One region of the Corynebacterium ciconiae DSM 44920 genome, then DNA from elsewhere that is predicted to be linked to it. Evidence: predicted binding sites of a transcription regulator. Region 1 holds the regulator's gene; each other region holds the start of a gene.
The links. The regulator LexA, encoded in region 1, represses DNA repair genes until DNA is damaged. The targets are predictions, from matches to a motif close to CGAACANNTGTTCG.

Region 1 (5,863 bases):
TAAAGGAACGATAAACGGAAGCAAAGCGGAGATAGGCGACCTCGTCCAGTTCGCGCAACGGTTCGAGAATGGCTAGACCGATATCGTTGGCGTTGACTTGCGAGCTGCCGTGACTGCGCACATTCTCCTCCACCTCTTGGGCGAGGCGCTTGAGCGCATCGTCGGAGACATCGCGGCCTTGGCAGGCACGACGCACACCGGTGATCACTTTTTCGCGGCTGAAGGGTTCGGACACGCCATTGCGTTTCAGCACCAGCAGCATGGCCTTTTCGATCGTGGTAAACCGCCCACCACAGTCAGAGCATTCGCGGCGGCGCCGAATGGCCGAACCGGCGTCGATCACGCGCGAGTCAATCACTCGTGAGTGTTGATTTTGACAAAAGGGACAGTGCATCGTGCTGATTCCTCACATATCCAGTGCGATCAGGTGCCGGCCGACGCCGACACCGCCGCGGTTTCTCACGACCTAGTGCTCAACGCGGTCCAGCGTTTAAGTCTAACGAAGCAACAGCCACACCCTTTGCCTAGCATCGCCGATGTCGGTGCACCGTGCCTAGGTAAAGCCCGCCGCTGTATCACCCATATGGCAACCACCTCGGACGAGGAACTTATTTTACGCTGGCGGTGTGCGTGATCAGGGTCGGCGGAGTGTGGGGCATCTGCTCCTCTTGGGCACTCATAGCGGCGTGGAAACCGCCCGCCAACAGCACCCCCACACATGCTGAGAGCACAGCCTGCTTCACGGCCGTCCGCCACTGCCCGCGCGGGTTCATCCCCGTTACACCCTCGCTTAACGAGTACGGGGCTGCGTTCGAACGAACAACCGAGGCACGCGGCCCCTCGCCTGTCCTGTAGGCTTCGCATGCTCGCGCATCACCGCCTATCCCCTTGCATCGCCGGGGTGTTCTATCAGCATCCGCCAGCGTTCGAACACCAGAAACATCCTGGGATAGCTCTCGCCGCTGCGCCCCACCCCACGTTGCCGCTGGCGGCACCACGAGGGGAGAAGAATAAGGTGCACATTCCTGAGCACGGCGGGCGCCACGAGGTGCAGATACGGGATTCAGAGAGATAGTCATGAGTTTTCCTTTCGCCATTCTTGGGCTATCAACGTGAGCGACTATATGGGCCGAACCGGACGTTCGAACGACTCACCCGCTCACGTGTTCGACTATAGACAGCGTGTTCGAAAGTGCGCAAGTAGCACGTGTAATCCCAGTGATGCTTGCCCTGCTGCAGCAACGGCCGTATCATTTGAAGAGAAAAATGTTCGATTGGACGCGTTCGAACACCGCACGTTCCTTTCGGTTTGCGCCACGGCTGCCGGCGTCGACGGATGCTCACGTGGCAGCTAAACCGCACGCCCCCACCGTGCGGCGCCCATACCGCAATTCATCCTCGCTATATCTATATCCGCGCTAGTTAACTGAACGAAAAGGACTCTCCATGGCCCGCACCCCCTCCGAATCCGATTACAGCTCACTGTCCGATCGCCAGCGCCGCATCCTCGATGTGATCCGAGATGCCGTGATGCTGCGCGGCTACCCACCGAGCATCCGTGAGATCGGCGATGCCGCAGGGCTGCAATCCACCTCTTCTGTGGCCTACCAGCTCAAAGAGTTGGAAAAGAAAGGCTTTTTGCGGCGCGATCCTAATAAGCCTCGAGCAGTTGATGTGCGCCACTTGCCGGAATCAGCCAAACGCCCAGGCCCCAAGCCCAAGCAGAACCAGCAACCCACTCCGGCCGAGGAGGTGCCGGAAAGCACGTCGAATACTACCTACATTCCCGTGGTGGGTTCCATAGCTGCCGGCTCGCCCATCTTGGCCGAGCAAAACGTAGAAAGCTACTACCCACTACCCCAGGACATCGTGGGTGATGGTGAGCTCTTCATGCTCCAAGTAGTCGGCGAATCCATGAAGGATGCCGGAATCCTGAACGGCGACTGGGTCGTGGTGCGTTCTCAGCCGGTGGCTGAGATTGGGGAATTTGTTGCGGCCATGATCGATGGCGAAGCCACCGTGAAGGAATTCCATAAGGATCGCAGTGGCGTGTGGCTGGTTCCGCACAATGTGGAATTTGATTGGATCAAGGGCGATGAAGCAGAAATCCTCGGCAAGGTCGTCTCCGTGATGCGCAAGCTCTAAGCGGGTCAATTCCCACACCCAGCATCGGCACCGGCGCCCGCGACGCTAATAATCGGACTCAAGTCCACGCCTCGAGCGCCCTGCAGGACCCACTCTCCCACCCCACGAACGGGTTTTTACCCTCATTCGTGGGGTTTGTACTGTGCGTTATCGCCCACTGTTGCCAACGTAACAACATCGGACAACCCATCGCACTGACACGCCGAACCACTGGGCGTCACAGCAGTTCATCACGGCACGACCTGCCACTATGGTTGTGTTCATCGCTCACCGCTCGGGGGCGATGGGCAAACACGAACCACTGCAATGCCACACTACGGTGTGGAACTTAGCCCGATTCCTTCTAGGTTCTCGCCCGATCGTGCGAAAATAGATCTACATAATTCGATACCAAACCCACATAGTGCATGCTGTGAACCTTTATTTTCACCTGCCGTGCCCCGCCCGCTGCTCGCGTTTATGCCCTGCCTGCGTGCCGCTGGCACGGCCTGCACCGTGGGTGCTTGTCTGTGTATGGCCCCGCTCATGTGATCGTGTGCGGCTGTATACGGAAGTGCTCGTTCTAGCTTGAGGAGAGTGGACACCGATGTACGCCGAAGAACGCCGGAGGCAGATTGCCTCGTTGACTTCCATCGAAGGCCGCGTGAATGTCACGGAACTGGCCACCAAGTTTGGTGTCACTGCTGAGACGATTCGCCGCGATCTCGCCGTCTTGGACTCCGAGGGAACAGTCCACCGCGTTCACGGCGGTGCCGTCGCTAGCCAGAGCTTCCAAACCGCGGAGTTCAGCGTGGATGCCCGCTCCCGCTCCGCCTCTGGGGCCAAATCCGCTATTGCACGGGCTGCGGTGGAGTTCCTGCCCGAGCGCTCCGGCGGAATGTTCCTAGACGCCGGCACCTCGATCTCCGCTCTGTGTGAACTCATCTCTGAGCATCCCAACGCCCGCGCTTGGTCGATCGTGACCAACTGCCTCGCCCATGCCATGCACTTGGCTAGCACTGGTTTGGATGAGGTTCAGCTGCTTGGCGGATCGGTGCGTGCCATCACCCAAGCCGTGGTGGGCGATACTGCACTGCGAACTTTGGCATTGATGCGCGCAGACGTGGCGTTCATCGGCACCAATGCCCTCACCCTCGATCACGGTCTGTCCACTGCAGACTCCCAGGAGGCCGCAGTCAAACGCGCCATGATTACCAACGCCCGCAAGGTAGTGGTGTTGTGTGACTCCACCAAGCTGGGTAGCGACTATCTCGTGAGCTTCGCCTCGATCACTGATATCGATGTTCTCATTACGGATGCAGGGGCTCCCCAGACCTTCGTGGACAATCTCCGTGAGCGCGGCGTCCACGTGGTGTGCGCCCAATGATTCTCTGCGTCACACCCACCCCGGTCCTGCAACGCGCCGCCCGCATCTCCTCCCCTATTGTTGCTGGGGATATTAACCACTTCAGTGACGTGAGCATCACTGCTGGAGGCACGGGCACCAATGTCGCTTATGCGCTATACCTCGCGGGCCAGTCTGCCCAAGCACTCTTTCCCGCTCCAGAGATCAGTCACTATATGCGGCTGATTAATGAGATGGGATTAGCCCACGACTACATCGAGGTGCCGGGCCCCATTCCCATGCACTCCGCGGTGATCGAATCGGATCTGACCACCACTGAATTCCGCGACCCGCCGATGCCTCTCGATAGCCATCAGCTGGCCATGCTGCGCGATAAGACGGTGGCGGCCGCCGAACACCGCGGCTCGGTACTACTGACCGGCCCGCTGCCGATCGTTGCTACCCACGGCTGGTATTCGGATGTTTTGCGTAGCTTGTGTCTGTACCACCCCACCAAGAAGGTTTCCATCGCCTCCACTGGCCCCGCCCTTCAGGCTGTGTTGCGCCAAGTGGGCACTATTGCACCGCATTCAGTGATGTGCCACCTCGAAGACATCGCCACGTGGGCCCGCAGCGACGCCGAGGAGCTGCGCTCTCGCATATATTCCGAGCCGGACACCTGCGCTGCTGATATCGCACGTAGCTGCCAGCCCCTGCTCGATGCCGGCATTCGCACCCTCCTCATAAGCATCGATCGCCGCCACAGCCTCATGCTGAGCGAATCCTTGAGCGCTTTGGGGTGCTATACCGGCACCCCTGGCTATGTGTCCATCCCGTGGCGCGACAGTCTCGTCGCTGGTTTCCAACTCGGTGTGTGCGACCACGCCTCACCCATCGAGCAACTGCGGCTAGCGGTAGCTTTCGGCGCCGCAGAGGGCGATAGCCTGCACTCTTTCATGCCCACCAAGGATGGCGCCCGAATCGACCAAGTTGACATCATCCAGATCTGAGCGCGCCTCTGAGGCTCTAGCGCACACATCTATGAGCCCCCACCAAGCTCAGACTGGGCTGCACACATAGCACCGCGCCGGCAACCTTCGACAAGAAATACGTCTTCCGAGGTTGCCGGCGCGGTTTTGGAGGCACATGGTGTGCCGCTCAGGCTTAGAGGCCGAGCAACTCGCGCACTGCCCCCTTGGCCTCAGTGGCGCCGGCGGAGTCCAGAGCCACGGCGGCAGCGTGCTGGCACTCCTCGAGGGTAACCCGTGCCAGCTGGGCTCCCACACCGGCGATGGCGGTAGCAGCGGCGGATAGCGAGTTGACTCCCAGACCGGTCAGCACGCAAGCCAGCGCGGGATCGGCCGCAGCCTCACCGCACACGCCTACGGCGGTGTCGGTCTCCTTGCCCTGCTCACAGGTGCGCTCAATCAGGCGCAGCACGGCGGGCTGCCAAGGATCAGTGAGGTAGGCCAACTGGGGAGACATGCGGTCGGCGGCCATCGTGTACTGGGTGAGGTCATTGGTACCGATAGACACGAAGTCCAGATGCGGCATCAGCTTGTCCGCCATCAGGGCGGCGGCCGGTACCTCAATCATGGCACCCGGGATCAGGTTGCGCTCACGGCACAGCCCAGCAAACCACTTGGCCTCGCGGGCGGTGGCCACCATCGGGGCCATTACCCAGGTGGGGGCGGCGTCGTCGCGCCCCAGGCTCTCGCTGGCGAGGGCAATAGCGTCGAGCTGGCGAGTGAGCAGGTCCTCGTTGGCACGCGCGATACGCAGGCCGCGCACACCGAGGGCGGGGTTTTCCTCCTCGGCCATGTTGGCGAAGGCCACCGGCTTGTCGGAGCCGGCGTCGAGCGAACGCACCACAACCTTGTTGGAGGGAAACACCGAGAGCACCTTCTTGTACACCTCGGCCTGCTCCTCCACGGAGGGCTCGGAGGTGGCGGACAGGAAGCACATCTCGGTGCGGAACAGGCCAATGCCCTCGGCCGGGGTCTGGGCGGCGACGCGGGCGGCATTGCCGTCCTGGACGTTCGCGAGCAGCTGCACGCGGTGGCCGTCCTTGGTTTGAGCCGGCCCGCGCCACTTGGCTACACGCTCGGCCATCTCGCGCGACTTCTGTACCTCGGCAGCAGCAAAGGCTGGGTCGGCGTGGGTGGAGATGGTGCCCATAGCACCGTCGATAAGCACCTCGGTGCCCGAGTCGATCTCGTGGATCCCCTTGCCAGCGGCAACAATGCAGGGCACGCCGAGCTGACGGGCGAGAATCGCGGTGTGGCTGGTGGGCCCGCCAAGCTCGGTGACAAGCGCGGTGAAGTAGGTGGTGTCGAGCGCTGCGGTATCGGCCGGGGAGAGATCATCGGCAAAGAGCACGACCTCTTTGTTCAC
Region 2 (5,863 bases), 650 kb from region 1:
GACGCAATCGCCCCGCCAAATGCCAACAATGAGGTCGAGGTAATACTGGATAGTCCAAAGAAGGAAAATCCTGTGACTACGGCTAGGGCGGCGCCTGAGGAAATCCCGAGCAGACTCGGGTCTGCTAGCGGATTGCGCGTATGCCCTTGGATGAGTGCCCCAGCAACACCCAACGCCGCGCCGACGAGCAAGGCAAGAAGTGTGCGTGGATAGCGCAAGTGGGCAATGACGTGTATGTCCCGATCAACGATATGGTCATCCCCTATGTGGGGGAGGGCTCGGACAGCTGTGCCGAGGGGTATGTCGCGGGCCCCCAATAGCAAGCTGGAAAGGACCCCGAGTACCACGATGATGATCAATAGGAGCAGGCCGTAGAGGCGGCGACGGTGTAGGGACATGATCCTCACTGGGCAGATTCGAGGAAATCGGGAACGCCGCGATAGTAACACACCCAATTGTAGGAAAGGCTGGGGTTAGTTAGTGTTACCTAGAAACCTAGTGAGAAAGGGCACCATGCTGAACTTTTCCCTTGCAAAACGCGCTGTCGCTGTCGTTGTCGCTACGGCGATTGGCGTGACCGGCTGCAGCAGCGATGGCGGTGACACTTCGACCGCCAAAGACTCCGATTTCGAGACCATCACCATTGAGCACGCTCTTGGGACCGCTGAGATCGACACCAAACCTGAGCGCGTTGTCACTCTCGGCCAGGGGTCGGCCGAAACCGCTATCGCTTTGGGTGTTGTACCCGTTGCCGTGGAGGAGTACGCGTGGGGTGCTGATGAATCTGGCTACCTGCCGTGGGTGAAGGAGGCCGTCGACGATATGGAGGGCGAACTGCCTCAGCTCTTCCAGGGTGGCGAGGAGCTCTCCGCCGAAGAGGTATTGGGTTTCGAGCCCGATCTGATCTTGGCGCCGTGGTCCGGTATTACCCAAGACCAATACGATCAGCTCAGTGCGATCGCCCCCACGGTTGCTTACCCCGAGGAACCGTGGACAATCACGTGGGAGCAGCAAATTGCCACCGTTGCCACCGCCCTGGGGGAGAAAGATCGTTCGGACGAACTCATCAAGGAGATCAACGACGAATTTGCGGCGGCCGAGGAGCCGAATTACAAGGACACTACCTTCAGCTTCATCTACAACACCGGGCCTGAGGCTCTAGGCGTCTTTATGCCTGACGAGCAGCGTGTGGCCGTGGTGAGGAAGCTTGGTTTGGCCGTGGATCCCGTAGTGGAGGAGCTAGAGAAAGATATCGTCGAGGGCACCGATTCTGCACCGCTGAGTCCTGAAAACTTGGACAAGCTAGACGGCTCCGATCTAATTTTCACATTCTATCGAGATGAGGAGAATCGGACCCAGATGCATGAAGACCCAGCCTATTCTCGGATCCCCGCCATTGAACGCGGATCCGAGGTGGCACCCACTGACCAGTCGCTTGTCACAGCATCGTCGATGATTAACCCATTGAGCGTGCCATGGATGCTTGATCGCTACAAGAAACTGATTGACGAGGCCATTTCCAAGGTTTAGGGCCTAGGCGAACCGTAGATCCAATAGGGGCTCCAGCGAATGTTGTGTGCTGGAAGCCCCCATTTTTCTGAGGCATGGCGTTTGACCGCTCGACTGAGTGATTGCTCGCCACAGCCCCACACGTAGCCAGGGTGGTAGGCCTCGAGTAGTGGGGTGGGCTCTACCGAGGAGCCGTACTGTACGCGGCACGACTGCAGTTGTGCGCTCCATCGTTCCACCAACCCTGGCTCTAGATCATCGGGGTCTTCCGTGAGCACGAGCACCGAGACGTGTTCCAAGCTTTCTGGCGCTGTGTACTCAAGAAACTCAAGGATCGCGAGAATCGAAGGTGTGGAGGATGCATCGCCGATGAGCAATTGCTCGGGATGGGCGTGACACCACAGCCCTTGGGCGCTAAAGTATCCGACTGCCGCGCCGGGCTGAACGCTCAACGCCCAGCGCAGTCCGGGGCCGATGCCTTCGGTGTTGGGGTCGGTAACGCCGTGGGTGGCGATGTCGACGGTGATGGTCCCAGCGGTGGGGTCGAGCTTCCTAACGGTGTACCACCGCAGCGCTGGTCGCTGCTCCTCAGGTAGGTAGCAGGTGTGCTGGCGAATATTACCTCCGTTATAGGGCTCGAGCGGTTCGTAGTTGGTGCCCGGTGGGGGCATGAAAAGTCCGAAGTACTCATCGGGCCCTGTGAGGCGAAAATGGTGGAACTCCTCGGCCGCCAGCGTGATCCTGAGTAGTCGCGGGGCGATCCACTCGCGGCTCGCCACCTCAGCGGTGATGATCTGAGGATCGTTACGCCGAGGGGCTTTGGGCAGTGTCAGGCTTTGGTAGGGGCTGTTCAACATACATCCTTTCCTTGACTTAAGGCGAGGATAGCCTAATCTATGTTCCTGTGTGGTCGCTATTCAGTTCTCTCTGTTCGGCTCTAGAAGGGGGCCGGCTCGTTGCGGTCTTCTGGGGTGGTGCCGGTGGCGGCCATGACGCGCTCATTCTTTTGCCGCTTGACCCTCTTTCGGCGGGTCATCCGGTTGTCTAGGCTGACGCGCCGCATCTTGGAGGACACCCCCTCTGCGACCGAGCGGGAAATCTCGCCGGTCTTGGAGCGCCACGTGGTGGTGCCCTGCGGGTCGACCGTGACGGTGTACTCGCCAAGGGTCTTCATGTTGTGGTGCCGCTTGCACAGCGGCTGGAGGTTCCAGGTGGCCGTTAGGTCACCCTCGTGCCATTCGGCGATGTGGTCGATCTCGCAGCGGTTGGCGGGGACCGGGCAGCCGGGGTGGTTGCAACATCCGTAGCGGGCGATCACCTCGTGGCGCTGCGCCTCGGTGGGGGCGTATCCGGGCTTTTCTGAGTCGGACAGTAGCTGAAGGTGGGTGATCCAGCTGAGGACCTCGTCTGTGGCGAGATCCCCGAGCCAGCCGGTGGTCGGGGTCCAAGCGCCTTTGTTGAACCAGTCGCCGTAGACGTGCATGACCACGTCGAGGTCGATGCTATTGAGGATTAGGCCCACGAACCCGTCCGCGCGGGTGCGCCCATCGCGGGCGGCTGCCGAGATGGCCTCGGCTACCAGCATGCCGCGGTGAGCGTTGAGGTTAGCGGTGATGGTGTAGGTATTTGTCAGCGGGTTGTGCTGGAGGTCCACCCACTCGTGCTCCTCGCGCTGGGGGTCGGGCTGATCGGTTTCGGCGGCCGGTGGGTCAATCATCCGGAGGATCTCGGCAATGCGGGAGCGTAGCCAGTAGGGGCCTTTGAGCGCCTGGCGGTCGACTCGGGGGAGTATTCGATCGAGGAAGCGCACTTCGAACTCGGCGGTGAACTCATCCTGCATGGCCTCCACCGCGTAGGTGAAGGCCCACAGGTGAGCCTCGTTAAACACCGGCCTGAGATTGAGGAAGGCCGCTATCAGTGGGAAGCGGAGCAGCGCCTGAGCGAGGTCAAGGTGCTTCAGAATGTAGCCATCGGTACAGCTATAGCGTTTGGCCATGTAGGAGCAGAAGGCGTCGTAATGCTCCTGCTGCTCCTCGTATTGGCGGAAAAGGTGCAGTGCGAAGCGGATGCGCCGAGCATTCTCCGCTAGGGGGTCGAACTCGCTGAGGGTGAGCTCCGAACTCAGCGGGGAGTCGGGCTCCCAGTGGCGCTCGTGGCAGAAGCGGAGTGACTCATCGTGTATTCGCCGCTTGACCGAGGAGTAGCCGAAGAAACCCTGGTAGTGGTGATCGTCGGGAAAGGGGAAAGCCTGGGGATCTATCATGAGTGTCCTTATGTTCGGGTGGTTGTTTTGTTGGGCTTAGTATGCCACCGACGCGGGACACTGTCTAGGGCTGAATAGAACATAGGTTCGATAGAGCAAGTTCTGCACATTCCTAATCGAACCAGCACGTAAGCATCGCAAGCCTCTCAGGTAGGTTCGAACACCTCAGTCATACTGCACATTCTCCGTTGTGGAGCTGAGAACCCAGAGCACCAGCCGCTGCAGCTCAAAGGGGCAGGGAAGTGTGTGGTTGTCAGAGTCCGGAAGGAGCTGCCACAGCAGGGTGAGATCCACCTCTACCGCGGTGGCGGCGTCGAGCGTGCCGACGCTACGTTGCACAATTTCATAGTGCATCGCCGAGAAGATGGGCCGCGCCTGTAGGAATGCAGCAAGTAGAGGCAGCTGGCGCAGGCAGACGCCGTCGGTAACGAGCGCCCGGTGGGCGGCGCGGTGGCGGACGCGGGCGTCAATGTCGCTCTCCACGTCAAAGCGCAGGATGGGGTCGTTTGCCAGCTCTAGTACGAGTGGGCATAGCGGGTGGGAGGAGTAGCTTTCGCGCAGCTCGGTAGGTATGCAGCGGACGCTAAGGGTGGATCCCATGGCGGTCTCCTAAGGTTGAGGGAATACGGCGACTCCACATACTTTCCCTCACCAATTAATTGGGTGCGGTCTAGCATTGCACATTTGGGAGTGCATCGATAGCCGCCAATACTCGGCCGCCAATGCTCAACCGCCGGGCCGTCCCTCACTCCTCCTCCAACGCCGCGCACACGGTCTCCACCTCGTCGGGAATCCGAGCGTGATGCACGCCAGAGAGCTCAATGACTCGGCCGAGCCGTGAGGAGTATTCCGGAACGGACGTGTCGTGGCTGCTGATTATGGACACAATGTCTACCCCCTCGGGCACGACTGGTGCGAAGGGCTGCATGATATCGGTGAAACTGCGCCCCAAGAGGCGAGAGATGAGCATCTGGCTGAGTGCCGAGTGGGGTGGCACTCCGCGCCAACAGGCTCCAAGCCCGATGATGCGTCCGATGCGTCCCTGGAGTTCGGGGCAGTCGGCGGCGAGGAGCCCCACCAGCCCGCCAAGGGAATGCCCGATGATGTCGAGGTGCGAGTTGGCGTCGATAAGCATGGAACGCACCTCGGCGACACAGTCGTTGAGGGGTGCGGTGCCGCGGCGACCATACTCGGGGGCGATGACGCGTCGGCCTCGTGCATCGAGTTCTGTGGCGAGTTCTGCGAAGTTGCCGGGCGAGCTGAGTGTGCCGTGGAGCAGAACCACGAGCCGGCCGGAACTGTGCAGTTCAGGGAGTCGGCCGCGCCGCGGGATCACATGTCGAAGCATGCCTTAAGCATGTGGCCTCACCCCCGCTGCGGGCAAATGAGATGGGAATGTCCTGTGAAAGCGTTAAGCTGGGTGGGCCTAGAATCCATGCGTGATAAGGGAGCAAAAACTTATGGCTCGTGTAGTTGTGAACGTGATGCCCAAGACGGAAATTCTCGATCCCCAAGGTCAGGCTGTGGTGCGTGCGCTCGGCCGGCTGGGTGTTGAGGGCGTGAACGATGTGCGTCAGGGTAAGCGTTTCGTGCTAGACGTTGAAGACACCGTCACCCCGGAGGATCTGGAGAAGGTGGCCGAGAAGCTGCTGGCGAACACCGTGATCGAGGACTTCGAGGTCCTCGGCGTTGAGGTGGTGTAAGTGAGCGCGAAGATTGGTGTCATTACCTTCCCAGGCACGCTCGATGATGTCGACGCCTCCCGTGCGGTGCGTCTCGCTGGCGCGGAGGCGGTGAGCCTGTGGCATAAAGATACGGATCTCCATGGGGTGGATGCCGTGGTGGTGCCGGGCGGTTTCTCCTATGGGGACTATCTGCGCTCCGGTGCGATTTCTGCGCTGGCGCCGGTGATGGAATCGGTGATCGAGGCAGCCACGAAGGGCATGCCGGTGCTGGGGATCTGTAATGGTTTCCAGATTTTGACAGAAGCAGGTCTGCTTCCTGGGGCGCTCACCAGGAACCAAGGCCTGCATTTTCATTGTGTCGATACGTATCTCGAGGTGGCGAACGCCGACACGGCCTGGACTTCCA
Region 3 (5,863 bases), 710 kb from region 1:
CCAAGCGGCCACAATGCCCATGATGCCCAGCCACACAATGGTGTTGGACACCCCGGCGCCGTGGCCGTAGCTCATAAAGTCCAGCCCGAGTGCCTCGAGCACTCCACCGCGGTTGCGAATGGCGCCGCCGCCATAGGATCCCACGATAATCAGCACAGCGGCGACGAGGCCGACCCAGCGTGCATGCGCCCACCTCATGGTCACTACATCCTCCGCGCGGTCGCGCGCTCCGCAAGCTCGCCGAGAATGCCCTCGACGCTCGGCACAGCGCTGATTGCGCTGAGTGCCTGATTCTTCAACTCCGTGATGTGTGCTTCTACCTCATCCACGGCCCCCGATTCGGCGATGATATCCGCCAACTCGCGAATCTCGGCGGGGCTATCTACGTGGCCGAGGCCTTCGCGCAAGCGTGCTGCGCGCTCAGGGGCGCGGGCATCAAGAATCTTGAGGGTGCGTGCCACCAGCACCGTGCGCTTTCCTTCTCGGAGGTCATCGCCTGCTGGCTTGCCCGTGATGGCTGGATCGCCGAAGACTCCCAACACGTCATCGCGCAGCTGGAAAGCAATGCCCACGTCGTGGCCGTATGCCCGGTAGGCGGCGATGGTGCGCTCATCGGCACCGGCAATAGCCGCCCCCAAGTGCAGAGGACGTTCGATGGTGTAGGCGGCCGTCTTATAGCGATTAACGCGCATGGGGGCCTCGACCCCCTCGACGCCCTTGGACTCAATGGTGATATCGAGGATCTGTCCGCCGATCACCTCGTGGCGCATCGCCCGCCACGGCTCGCGGATCCGGCGCAGCGCCGCGTCCGACAATCCCGAGTCCATCACCATGTCATCGGCGTAGACCAATGCCATATCGCCCACCAAGATGGCCACCGACTCGCCGAAATGACGGGCATCGCCAGAGAAACCATGCTCGCGGTGATAGGCCTCCACCCGTCGGTGCACGGTGGGGAATCCGCGCCGGGTATCCGAGGAATCAATGATGTCATCGTGGATCAAAGCGCAGGCTTGAATGAACTCCAAGGCCGACAGGGCAGTGGTGACAGCCTCGATGTTCTCGCTGCACTCGGGGGTGTGGGCCCCCATGAAGCCGGTCCAGCCAAACAACGGGCGCATGCGCTTACCGCCGCCGAGAACGAAATCCTCCAACACTGCGGTGCCGAGGTGGACGTGTTCGTCCATTGCGAGGGAGTCATGATTACGCTGCGCGCAATAGCTCACTAGATGTTCACGCACGACCGGCGGTACGGCCTGAATGGGGTCAGTGAACAGCTCCATGTGTGTCGACATCACGGTCTCTCCAGATCGATAGGGTGCGGGGGCCGGCACGGCCCCAACCGGCGGCAAGGAGGGCCTAGGTTGTATCTATGTTGACTCTAGCGTGTACCCCAGACACGCGGTGCGTGCGCCCCAGCGCGGCAGTCCGCCCGGTGGAATCCATGCGCGTCCGGTAACAGTGATTTCGCCCAAAAATGAACCGCTCTGTTCACTTTTGGGGGCAATTCACGCACAAAGCGGTTTGTCTGTGCTTTAATGCACCACCATGTCCACTACACAGCCGCAGCACCGTTCGGTTATCGACGCCATCACCGCCCCGCGCGATTCCCGCGTGGCCTTCTCGGTGGAATTTATGCCCCCGCGCGACGACGCAGCCGAGCAGCGCATGTGGGATGCGGCGAGCACCTTCCACGACCTTGGGGCGGCGTTTGCCTCGGTCACCTATGGGGCGGGCGGAACCACCCGCGAGCGCACCGGCCGCATCGCGCGCCGGCTGTCTCAACACCCCCTGACTACCTTGGTACATCTCACACTGGTGGAACACTCTGCCGCACAGCTGGAATCCATCCTGAAGGACTATGCCTCCCTGGGCTTGACGAACCTTCTGGCCCTACGCGGCGATCCACCGGGGGACCCGCTCGGGGAGTGGGTTCCCACCGAAGGTGGGCTCAACTACGCCATCGATCTCATCCGGCTCACGAAATCAATCGAGGAATGCCGCGACTTCACCATCGGTGTCGCGAGCTTCCCCGAAGGGCATTACCGCGCCGAGAACCTTGAGGCCGACACCCACTGGACTTTGGAAAAGCTTCGCGCCGGGGCTGAATTCTCCATCACGCAGATGTTCTTTGACGTCGAGCATTTTCTGCGGCTCCGTGATCGACTTGCCGCCGCGGATCCGGTGCATGGGGTGAAGCCGGTCATTCCTGGGCTGATGCCGATTACGAGCCTGCGTTCCGCGCGTCGCCAGGTCGAGCTTTCTGGCTCCTCTTTGCCCTCCTCACTTGAGCGGCGCCTGCGTTCGGCGAAGACCGATGAGCACGTTCGGGCCGTGGGTATCGAGGTAACGTCTGAAATGGCCGAGAGGCTTATCGACGAAGGTGTGGAGGATCTGCACTTCATGACGATGAACTTTGCCCGTGCCACCCAAGAGGTTTTGCACAACTTGGGCATGGCGCCCAAATGGCAGGCTGCCGCCTAGCCTGCGGCGCCGGTGTCGCGAGGCAGGTAGAGCACCGCAAAGGGGCGAGAGTCGCCGAGGAAGCGGAAATCGCGCAGGAGGTCCTCAAAGCCGAGGGAACGGTAGAGGCTAAAGGCGCGGTTATTTTCCCCGGCGGTTTCTGGGGTCGAGAGGAGAATGTGCGTGGGGGCGGCGTCGATAAGCGCTGTGATGAGGCGACGGCCGATGCCGCGGCCCTGATAGGCGGGGTCGACGTGGATCTCGGAGAGTTCGAAATAGTCGGCGAGAATATCGAGCTGGGGGCTCTGTGGCCCATAGCTCTGGCGAACACCGTGATAAACCTGATTAAACCACCACTGGGTGGTGTTGCTGCGGAATCCATAGGCCACTCCCACAACGGCACGGTCGCGCACTGCGGCGAAGGCATGAAAATCGCGATTGCGGGAGTTGTGCCTCCACGCGGAAATCCGGGAGTCGGACATGGCGGGGTCGTAGCCCATCGCGCGGATATAGATGTCCACCAAATGCGGCGCGAGCATACAAAATTCGACTGTGTTGAGCTCGCGTATTTCCTCCACGGTCATACCTACTAATCCAACCATTTTTCGCAGACGTGCGTAGGTGGAATCAGTCGAACAGTAAACTCGCACACGTGTTCGAACATATCGGATGGGGTGTCCCCTGGGCGGCCTAGTGTCACAGATGAACGTACACAGCAGACGCACATATTTAAGGAGCTAGCTATGGCCACCCCGATCGTATCTTCCACCGTTTCTCCTCTTCGTCCCCGCCCTCCGCACAAGGTTCGCCTTTTTCAGAGCGGGGTGGATAATTATGAAGCCGCTCAGCAGGCGCTGCAGGATGGCAAGCTGCTCGACGCACTCGAGTACGGCTACCGGGCGGCATTGCGCCTGGCGGGCGCGAGGGTAGCCGATAGTCCTGTGGGGAAGAGGCGGCGTCTGCCACGCTCGGCGTGGGATCAATTACGGCTAGTGGACAAGAGGGGAGCGGAGTATGCGGACCTCTTTGAAGGCTTCTCCCGGGTGCGACAGCGTGCACTTAATGGTCTTGATCGGCACATTTCTCCAGCCCGTGTTGGTACCCTGATGCGGCTGGTAGAGTCCTTTCTAGACGAAGTCGATGAGCAGCTACATCCCACCTCTACGGCAGCCTAGGCAGCTCGATCGCCTCCACCGCCCCGCGGCGCTTGTCGCACAGGGGTGGTAGTGGCTCAGTGGGGGTGGAGATATCGCGGCGAGAGTGTGGGCGGAACAATTCTCGTCGGTGGCTCGTTGTAGTAGTTTGAAGACCCCATCACCGCAGGCGCTCTGCCGATAGAGCCCAGCCACACACCCGCCCGGGAGGAACAGTGTCGCTTTCAGAGCAGGAGCAAAAGCTTCTCCGTGAGATTGAGCAGTCACTACTTGCAGATGATCCCAAGTTTGGCTCCTCGATTGAGGAGGAGTCCGGTTTCGGTGGTGGTTCGGGGGCTCTGAGCCTACGCGGAATCGCCGTTGGTGTGATCGGCCTTCTTGTCCTAGTTGGTGGTATTGCCCTGAGTCAGACCAACCTGTGGTTCATTGCACTCAGTGTCGTGGGCTTTCTCATTATGTTCGGTGCCGGGCTGTGGATGCTGCGCGGCGGCGATGATCCTACCGCTGCTCCCGCAGGGCCCAAGCTGCGCACCGTCGGCAGCTCCCGCCCCTCGGCGGCCCCAAGTCGGGATAGCAGCTCGATGGAAGATCGATTCCGACGTCGTTTCGGTGATCGCTAAACCGTAGCCCTTTCCGCTTAAGGAGCTCACACAGCTTCTACTTCAAATACTGCGCGCGCCCTCTGAGGGTGCGCGCTTTTTTCTGCGCCTTGAACCGAGCCTCGCCTGGGTTGCGGCCGTGGGGGAGGGATTGGGGCGCGCGGGGTTGTCTTTGGTCTGTCCGCAATTCCCCACTTTCTCCCACCGCGATCCCCCACTACGCCCCACCTGTGAGGGTGGGGGAGTGTGGGGCGAGGAGATATCGCAGTTGAAAAGCGGAAAGGTAGCTGTGGTGAGTGTGGGGATGGTGGGAAAAGGGCGCACTCTAGTCGTCTCCAGTGCGCCAGTGTGGCGAAAAAATCCAGCTTCTCTTGGCCCGTCTCCCACTGTCTCCCACCGAAAAATATGCCTGTGAACTGTGCATTTAGGAAAGCGAAAAAGAATTACGCGCCGCTAACTGTCAAAAGTGGGGGAAAGTGGGGTATTGTGGGGCCTAGGTCAGCCGGCCGGCCCTGATGTGGCTGCTCGGCGGGCAGGAAATTGGATATCGAAGGCATACGAGATGCGCACCTGAGTGCCGCGTTGACTACGCATCCCGCATCACTGGGTTTCGAGGTGACTGACACGCTAAAAGGAGGCCAATTAACCCATGTTTCTTGGCACCTACACCCCGAAGCTCGATGACAAGGGGCGCTTGACGCTGCCGGCAAAGTTCCGCGAGGAGCTAGCGGGCGGCCTCATGGTCACGAAAGGCCAGGACCACAGCTTGGCGGTGTATCCCCGAGAGGAGTTCGCTGCCCGAGCACGGAAGGCGGCGGCGGTGTCTCGCACCAATCCCAAGGCGAGGGCGTTTATTCGCAACCTCGCTGCGAGTGCGGACGAGCAACGCCCCGATGGCCACGGCAGGATCACCCTGTCTGCAGCGCATCGCGAGTACGCGGCCTTGAAAAAGGAGTGCGTGGTGATCGGCTCGGTCGACTTCCTAGAGATCTGGGACGCCGAGGCGTGGGCTGCGTACCAAGCCGAAACGGAGGATTCTTTCGCTGAGGCGGAGGATGACGTCTTGGACGGCTTCATTTAGCACAGGCTCGCTGCCGATACGCCCATGCGCGGTGTGTGTAGACCTCCGGCTGAGGTTGAAGTTCTGGTGTACTTCCCCGATACCAGAATGTTCCCTCGGACGGAGCTCTATATGCACCGCCGACGTATCCGGTGAGAGCACACATCTATTTACCTGCACGACTCACAGCGAGAGGGGGTGCGATCGCACACCATGACGGCACAGCACACACAACAGGAACGTGACGTGGATACACACAGCGCCCAGGCCCAGGATCTAGCGGCCAATCATGGTCATGTCCCTGTGCTGCGCGATCGTGTCACCGAGCTGCTGGCCCCGGCGATCGAGGCAATCGAACATCCTGTGATCGTGGATGCCACTCTCGGCGCCGGTGGTCACACCGAACACTTTCTTTCGAGTTTCCCTCATTGTTTCGTTATCGGCGTGGATCGCGACGCGCGCTCTCTAGCGGAGGCGACCGAGCGCTTGGAGCGCTTCGGCGCGCGTTTCTGCCCGATTCACGCGCGTTTTGATGATCTCGGCGCTGAGATCGATAACTCCACGGCCCCGGCCGCTATCCGTGCTCA

Region 2: a site for LexA is predicted at 3,849-3,862, ahead of CCICO_RS09615 (HNH endonuclease signature motif containing protein). Genes of this name have one in related genera too.
Region 3: a site for LexA is predicted at 3,109-3,122, ahead of CCICO_RS03615 (SAV_6107 family HEPN domain-containing protein). Genes of this name have one in related genera too.

Annotation. Positions count from the first base shown of each region.
Region 1 is NZ_CP047189.1:1,531,012-1,536,874, forward strand. It holds gene nrdR (transcriptional regulator NrdR) at 1-394, opposite strand, end outside; gene lexA (transcriptional repressor LexA) at 1,447-2,145, shown strand; gene sugR (transcriptional regulator SugR) at 2,732-3,511, shown strand; gene CCICO_RS06770 (carbohydrate kinase family protein) at 3,508-4,479, shown strand; gene ptsP (phosphoenolpyruvate--protein phosphotransferase) at 4,634-5,863, opposite strand, start outside.
Region 2 is NZ_CP047189.1:2,184,197-2,190,059, reverse strand. It holds gene CCICO_RS09630 (FecCD family ABC transporter permease) at 1-398, opposite strand, end outside; gene CCICO_RS09625 (iron-siderophore ABC transporter substrate-binding protein) at 514-1,530, shown strand; gene CCICO_RS09620 (siderophore-interacting protein) at 1,527-2,366, opposite strand; gene CCICO_RS09615 (HNH endonuclease signature motif containing protein) at 2,447-3,772, opposite strand; gene CCICO_RS09610 (hypothetical protein) at 3,938-4,372, opposite strand; gene CCICO_RS09605 (lipase family alpha/beta hydrolase) at 4,518-5,120, opposite strand; gene purS (phosphoribosylformylglycinamidine synthase subunit PurS) at 5,233-5,475, shown strand; gene purQ (phosphoribosylformylglycinamidine synthase subunit PurQ) at 5,476-5,863, shown strand, end outside.
Region 3 is NZ_CP047189.1:820,958-826,820, forward strand. It holds partial or broken gene CCICO_RS03595 (alpha-(1->6)-mannopyranosyltransferase A) at 1-222, opposite strand, end outside; gene CCICO_RS03600 (polyprenyl synthetase family protein) at 204-1,283, opposite strand; gene metF (methylenetetrahydrofolate reductase [NAD(P)H]) at 1,549-2,484, shown strand; gene CCICO_RS03610 (GNAT family N-acetyltransferase) at 2,481-3,002, opposite strand; gene CCICO_RS03615 (SAV_6107 family HEPN domain-containing protein) at 3,207-3,638, shown strand; gene CCICO_RS03620 (DUF3040 domain-containing protein) at 3,833-4,237, shown strand; gene mraZ (division/cell wall cluster transcriptional repressor MraZ) at 4,866-5,297, shown strand; gene rsmH (16S rRNA (cytosine(1402)-N(4))-methyltransferase RsmH) at 5,490-5,863, shown strand, end outside.